One region of the Bradyrhizobium sp. LeoA1Lang genome, then DNA from elsewhere that is predicted to be linked to it. Evidence: predicted binding sites of a transcription regulator. Region 1 holds the regulator's gene; the other holds the start of a gene.
The links. Region 1 encodes PhoB, which activates phosphate uptake and scavenging genes when phosphate is short. Its sites were predicted from a motif close to TGTCATNNANCTGTCAT; they were not measured.
Positions count from the first base shown of each region.

Region 2: a site for PhoB is predicted at 1,642-1,658, ahead of ACZYOF_RS22395 (DUF2794 domain-containing protein). Genes of this name have one in related genera too.

Region 1 is NZ_JBVAPG010000011.1:2,032-5,435, reverse strand. It holds gene pstB (phosphate ABC transporter ATP-binding protein PstB) at 1-447, shown strand, start outside; gene phoU (phosphate signaling complex protein PhoU) at 459-1,175, shown strand; gene phoB (phosphate regulon transcriptional regulator PhoB) at 1,294-2,001, shown strand; gene ACZYOF_RS06240 (GcrA family cell cycle regulator) at 2,122-2,637, opposite strand; gene ACZYOF_RS06235 (acetylornithine transaminase) at 3,137-3,404, shown strand, end outside.
Region 2 is NZ_JBVAPG010000067.1:36,096-39,499, forward strand. It holds gene ACZYOF_RS22385 (Bax inhibitor-1/YccA family protein) at 1-384, shown strand, start outside; gene ACZYOF_RS22390 (GNAT family N-acetyltransferase) at 592-1,137, shown strand; gene ACZYOF_RS22395 (DUF2794 domain-containing protein) at 1,259-1,630, opposite strand; gene ACZYOF_RS22400 (DUF1223 domain-containing protein) at 2,078-2,836, opposite strand; gene acnA (aconitate hydratase AcnA) at 3,001-3,404, opposite strand, start outside.

The DNA.
Region 1 (3,404 bases):
AATATCGCCTTCGGCATCCGCCTTTACGAGAAGATCTCGAAATCCGAAATGGACGGCCGAGTCGAGAAAGCGCTGCGCGGCGGCGCGCTGTGGAACGAGGTCAAGGACAAGCTCAATGCCTCCGGCCTGAGCCTCTCCGGCGGCCAGCAGCAGCGTCTGTGCATCGCTCGCACGGTTGCGGTGCGGCCCGAAGTGATCCTGTTCGACGAGCCCTGCTCGGCGCTCGATCCGATTTCGACCGCCAAGGTCGAGGAACTGATCCAGGAGCTGTCGGAGGACTACACGATCGCGATCGTCACGCATAACATGCAGCAGGCGGCGCGCGTCTCCGACAAGACCGCGTTCATGTATCTGGGCGAACTGATCGAGTTCGACGACACCAGCAAGATCTTCACCTCGCCGAGCGATCGTCGCACCCAGGACTACATCACCGGCCGGTTCGGTTGAGGAGGGACATCATGGCTTCTGAACATACCGCCAAGGCGTTCGACAGCGATCTTCAGGAACTGACCCGTCTGGTCGCGGAGATGGGCGGGCTGGTCGAACGGATGATCACCGAATCCGTCGATGCGCTGATCCGCCGCGACATTGCGCTCGGCAAGCGTGTCGTCGCTTCCGACATCGAGATCGACAGCCTGCAGCGCGTGATCGAAGAGCGCGCCGTGCTGACGATCGCCCGCCGCCAGCCGATGGCCGTCGACCTGCGCGAGATCGTCGGCGCGATGCGGGTGGCGACCGACCTCGAGCGGATCGGCGACCTCGCCAAGAACATGGGCAAGCGCGTCGCCGCGCTGGAGAACGACTTCCAGCCGCTGAAGCTGATCCGCGGCTTGGAGCACATGACCGACCTCGTGCTGTCGCAGGTCAAGTCCGTGCTCGACGCTTATGCCGCGCACGATCTGCCGGCCGCGATGAACGTCTGGAAGAGCGACGAGGAGGTGGACGCGATCTGCACCTCGCTGTTCCGGGAGCTCCTCACCTACATGATGGAAGATCCGCGCAACATCTCGTTCTGCATCCACCTGATGTTCTGCGCCAAGAACATCGAGCGGATCGGCGACCACGCCACCAACATCGCGGAGACGGTGTTCTACATGATCGAGGGTCAGCAGATGACCGACAAGCGGCCGAAGGGGGATATGACGACGTTCGCCACGACCGTTCCGGGCAACTAGAGCACATCCAGGAAAGTCGAAGCCGGTTTTCCGAAGAAGATCCTGCTCAAAACATCAAAGGAAGAGTGGGATGACGATTCAGGCAGAGAGTCATCCCGCTATAGGAGAAGCCAAGCCGATGAGCGCACGCATTCTGGTGGTCGAAGACGAAGAAGCGCTGACGACGCTGTTGCGCTACAATCTCGATGCAGAAGGCTATGATGTCGAAACGGTCGCCCGTGGAGATGATGCGGACACAAGGCTCAAGGAACGCATTCCCGACCTTGTCGTGCTCGACTGGATGCTGCCGGGACTCTCCGGCATCGAGCTGTGCCGCCGTCTACGGGCGCGGCCGGAGACCAAGCAGCTCCCGATCATCATGCTGACCGCGCGCGGCGAGGAAAGCGAGCGCGTGAGGGGACTGGCGACCGGCGCCGACGACTACATCGTCAAGCCGTTCTCGGTGCCTGAACTGCTGGCGCGGGTGAAGGGCCTGTTGCGTCGGGCAAGTCCGGAGCGGCTCGCCACCGTGCTCACCTATGGCGACATCGAGCTCGACCGCGAGAAGCGTCGCGTCGCGCGCTCGGGCCGTCCGATCGATCTCGGCCCGACCGAATATCGCCTGCTGGAGTTCTTCCTGGAGCATCCCGGCCGCGTGTTCAGCCGCGAGCAGTTGCTCGACAGCGTCTGGGGGCGCGACATCTATATCGACGAGCGCACCGTCGACGTCCACATCGGCCGCCTGCGCAAATTGCTCAATCCCGGCCGCGAGCAGGACCCGATCCGCACCGTCCGCGGCGCGGGCTACGCGCTGGATGATCGCTTCGCGAAGGCCGAGCAGTCGTAACTCGGCGACCTCAATCCGTAGCCCGGGTGCAGCGAAGCGTAACCCGGGGAAATTTGGACCTGCCGATACAGCATTGCCGGGTTACGCTGCGCTTCACCCGGGCTACGATCTGTCGTCGGCTTACTTGCCGTGTGACGGCTTGACCGTCGGACGGCGGCGGTCCGCTGCCGGCTGGTAGGCGACGCGGGAGTGGTGCGCGCAATAGGGCAGGCCGGGAAGCGCCTTGCCGCCGCAGAAGAAGAATTCCGGGCTCGAGGGATCGCCGACCGGCCAGTGGCAGGTGGCCTCGTTCAATTCGAGCAGCGACAGCCGCTGGCTCATCGGCACCACATTGTCGTAGGCGATAGGGTCCGCTTCCACCTCCACCTCGAAGGCGTGGGCGAGTGCGGTGTTGCCGCGGGAGACCGGCCGCGCTACGCGCATCATCGGCTGTGCGGGACGCGCCTTGCGCTGCCGCGGCGCGGCTGCAGCAGGACTCTTGGCGCGGCCCGAGAGGCCGAGCCGGTGCACCTTGCCGATCACTGCATTGCGCGTCACGTTGCCGAGTTCCGCTGCGATCTGGCTGGCCGAGAGCCCGGCTTCCCAGAGCTTCTTCAATTGCTCGACGCGTTCGTCGGACCAGGTCAATACCGTCATCGCATCTTTCCCTTCGCGTTGCGCCGGCCGATCCTGGGACAGCGCTGCGATGCCTAATCTCAAAAATCCCTGCGGGCAGAATCCCTTAAGGCTCGCCGGGCACGAAAACCGCACCCGAACGTGTACGCCGCACACAAAGGACTCTAGGGATCAAAACTGCCGCACGAGATGTCGTACCCGACAGGCCAGACGCTACAATATGGCGTGACTCTGGCGCAAGAGTCCGCGCCTATGCGTCCACATGTTCCGACATTTAGGGATTGCAATCGGGCTTTTCCACTACACTGGAAACCCGCGGATTACCCGGTACTTTGCAGCGCAGCCTGGCGGCTTCGTGGCGATTGACAGCGCCCGCCGCGCGCATAGAATGCCTTTACGTGCCGCCCTGCAAAGGCGGCACGTTTTGTTTTCGCTGGATGAGCTCCAGCCGCGTGTCTGCATCGCTGCACGCCGCCAGGGCTCATCTGAAAGGCTTGTCTAAAACCCTTCAGTGATCGCCATGACCGACAGCGCCACGTCGCATCTGCTTCCCGTTTTTGCCAGGGCCGATCTCGGCTTCGAACGCGGCGAAGGCTGTTGGCTGATCTCGACCAAAGGCGAGCGTTATCTCGACTTCACCTCCGGCGTCGCGGTGAACGCGCTCGGCCATGCCCATCCGCATCTGGTGAAGGCGCTGCAGGAGCAGGCGACGAAGCTCTGGCACATGTCGAACCTGTTCAAGAGCCCGGACGGCGAGAAGCTTGCCGCGCGGCTGTGCGAGCAGAGTT
Region 2 (3,404 bases), on a different contig from region 1:
CACACCTCGATCGTACGGGTGTTCTTCATCACCGCGGCGACCTTCGGTGCGCTCAGCCTCTACGGCTACACCACCAAGCGTGACATGAGCGGTATGGGCTCGTTCCTGTTCATGGGCCTGATCGGCATCATCATCGCCAGCCTGGTCAACCTGTTCCTGGCGAGCTCGGCGCTGCAGTTCATCGTTTCGGTGGTCGGCGTGCTGGTGTTCGCGGGCCTCACCGCCTGGGATACGCAGCGGCTGAAGAACGACTACATCTACGGCTACGCCTCGCAGGGTGGCGCGATTGCCGAGCGTGCGGCGATCACCGGCGCACTCTCGCTCTACCTGAACTTCATCAACCTGTTCACGCTGCTTCTGCAGCTCCTCGGACAGCGCGACTAAGCGCCTCCGGATAGCCAACGATCGAAGCCCCGGCCTCACCGCCGGGGCTTTTCGTTTGCGCGCTCAGTCCGCCATGCCGGGGCTCGTTCCCGGGCATCCACGTCCTTTGTGACCATGGGCGAGAAAGGCGTGGATGGCCCGGTCAAGCCCGGCCATGACGGATAACGAGAGCGTTGCTCCCCGGAAACCTGCTGCTATCTTGCCGCCATGTCCGCCGCCGAGATCAGGCCCGCCACTGAGGCCGACCTTCCCTCCGTCACTGCGATTTACGAGCACGCCGTGCGCTTCGGCACCGCGACGTTCGAGCTGGTCCCGCCGGACCTTTCGGAGATGACGCGCCGCTTCAGGGCGCTGACAGATGGCGGCTTTCCCTATTTCATCGCCGTCCTTGACGGACGCGTGGTCGGCTATGCCTATGCCGCCGCCTACCGCCCGCGTCCGGCCTATCGCTTCACGGTGGAGAATTCGATTTATCTGGATCCCTCGATCCACCGCCGCGGCGTCGGCCTGCAACTGCTGCAGCGGCTGATCAGCGAATGCGAGGCGCGCGGCTACCGGCAGATGATCGCGGTGATCGGGGACTCCGCCAACGCCGGCTCGATCGGCGTTCACCTCAAGACCGGCTTCACGCTGATCGGAACCCACCCGAGCGTCGGCTTGAAGTTCGGCCGCTGGCTCGACACGGTGATGATGCAGCGCGCGCTCGGCGCCGGCGCGACCACGGTGCCCTCAGAGGATCCGGGACGGCGTTAGCTCTCCGTCATTCCGGGGCGCGCGTAAGCGCGAACCCGGAATCCAGAGGTTGGTGAGAGCTCAATTTGCCGCACGAGATTCCGGGTTCGCTTCGCGCCCCGGAATGACGGACGCGCCGGCCTTAAACGACCGCCAGCCTGCGGTCGATCACGAGCAGCACGCGCTCCAGCTCATGGCCGCGGCGCAGGATCAGGCCGGTCGCCGAGATCACGCTGTACATGCCCTGCTTGCGGGCGAGCCGCGGGTCCTTCTCGATTCGATAGATCGGGACTTCGGAGGAGCGGCGGAACACCGAGAATACGGCGCGCTCCTTGAGGAAGTCGATGGCGTAATCGCGCCACTCGCCATCGGCGACCATGCGGCCATAGAGATTGAGGATCCGATTGAGTTCGAGACGATTGAACGTGACGCGGTTCTGTAGCGGGCTGGTGGCGGCGGGCCGCGCCGCCGCGCGAAGCCCGCTTGGATCGGTGTCCTCCGATATCAATATCATCAAGCGCCTCCTGTCATCCGGCTGACATGATTGCGCTAACCGGCCAGCGCCGCAAGGGTTCGCAGCCGGCCGCGCGACATATGGGAAAATTTTCCAGGGGTCACAGTATCGTTAGAAAGAATCATATTGCTGCCCCACTTCCGCCCATCGCCCGCCCCGCTACCCTGCGACAAGGAAATCCTGCGTTGGCCCGGTTCTTTCGGTTCCGGATTCCTCAGCCCCCAGCCCCCCGGGGCCGTCGGAGCCGGGCCTGTTCGCAGGGGAGTTAACTCCCTTTTGACTGGGCCAACGAGAGTTGGTCCTTTTCTTTTTTGGGGTTCCCTCGCGATACGTCATTCCGGGGCGCGCGCCAGCGTGAACCTGGAATCTGGAAGTGATGCGCGAGATTCCGGGTTCGCGCGATGCGCGCGCCGGAATGACAAAGTGTGGTGGGTTTGATCCTAGGCCTTACCGCAGCAGCGTCATGGCCGCGCCGAGCATCGGGCCGGGCTTGTCGCGATTGCCGTCCTGGACATAGACAACGGCGGCATCCACACCTTCACGCGTGATGTTCTCGATCGGCACGGTCCAGCTTCCCGCGCTGCCGTTCCAGTCGCCGACCTTCAGGAGATTACGCACCACGTTGTGGTAGGTGATCTCTTGGCCGCGATTCTCGCCGCGCCCGATCGAGATCGGCACCGCCTTGGAGATCGAGCAGATCCAGACTTCGCCATGCTTGACGCGCGGCCCGTTGCTCGCAGCCACCGAGACATTGATCTGCTTGCCGGACAGCGACATCGTCACCGGCACCGACATCACGCCCTCAGTCGCGGTATCCTTGATCGCAGTCTCGATGCCGACGCGATCGCTGCCAATCACCTTCGCTGAGCCGTTAACGATAACTTGCGGCGTGTAGACGTCGCGGTCGCCGCGCACATGCGAATAGGCTTTCTGGCGCGCACTGAAGCGCGAATCGGCCAGCGTGTCCTTCCACCCTAGATAATCCCAGTAGTCGATCGGCATGCTGAGCGCGATGACATCAGGGTCCTTGGCGAGTTCGCCGATGATCTTGTCGGCGGGCGGACAGGACGAACAACCTTGCGAGGTGAAGAGCTCGACGACCGCACGCGGATCGGCGTGAGCAGGTCGGATGATCGCGATAATGGCGCAAACACTGAGCGCACCGGACCAAAGCGAAAGACGATTATAGGCCATCATCGCTGTCATAGTGAGAACCGATCGTGATGATTTCCATCCGTACTTGTACGGGGCATGAGAGACGACCCTGAAGAGTGTGTATGCCCCTGACGTGCGAAAGCGGCCTTTTTCATAGGCCGCCCGCATTTTCCTAGCCATTCACGTAGCAGTGAGGCACCGATCACAAATCCGCGTTAGGCCGCGAGCTTGCGCAGCACATAGTGCAGGATGCCGCCGTTGCGATAGTAATCGAGCTCATCGAGCGTATCGATGCGACAAAGCAGCGGGACATGCTGCACCGAGCCATCGCTGGAGGTGACGTCCGCCGTCAGCATCTGACGCGGCTTCAAATCGCCCTGCAAGCCACGAATCGTGACCTTCTCGTCGCCCTTGATGCCCAGCGACTGCCACGACGTGCCCGGCTCGAAGGTGAGTGGCAGCACACCCATGCCGACCAGGTTGGAGCGATGGATGCGCTCAAAGCTCTGGCAGATCACTGCGCGAACACCGAGCAGGCGGGTGCCCTTGGCAGCCCAGTCGCGCGAGGAGCCGTTGCCGTACTCGGCGCCGGCGAACACAACGAGCGGCACGCCTTCCG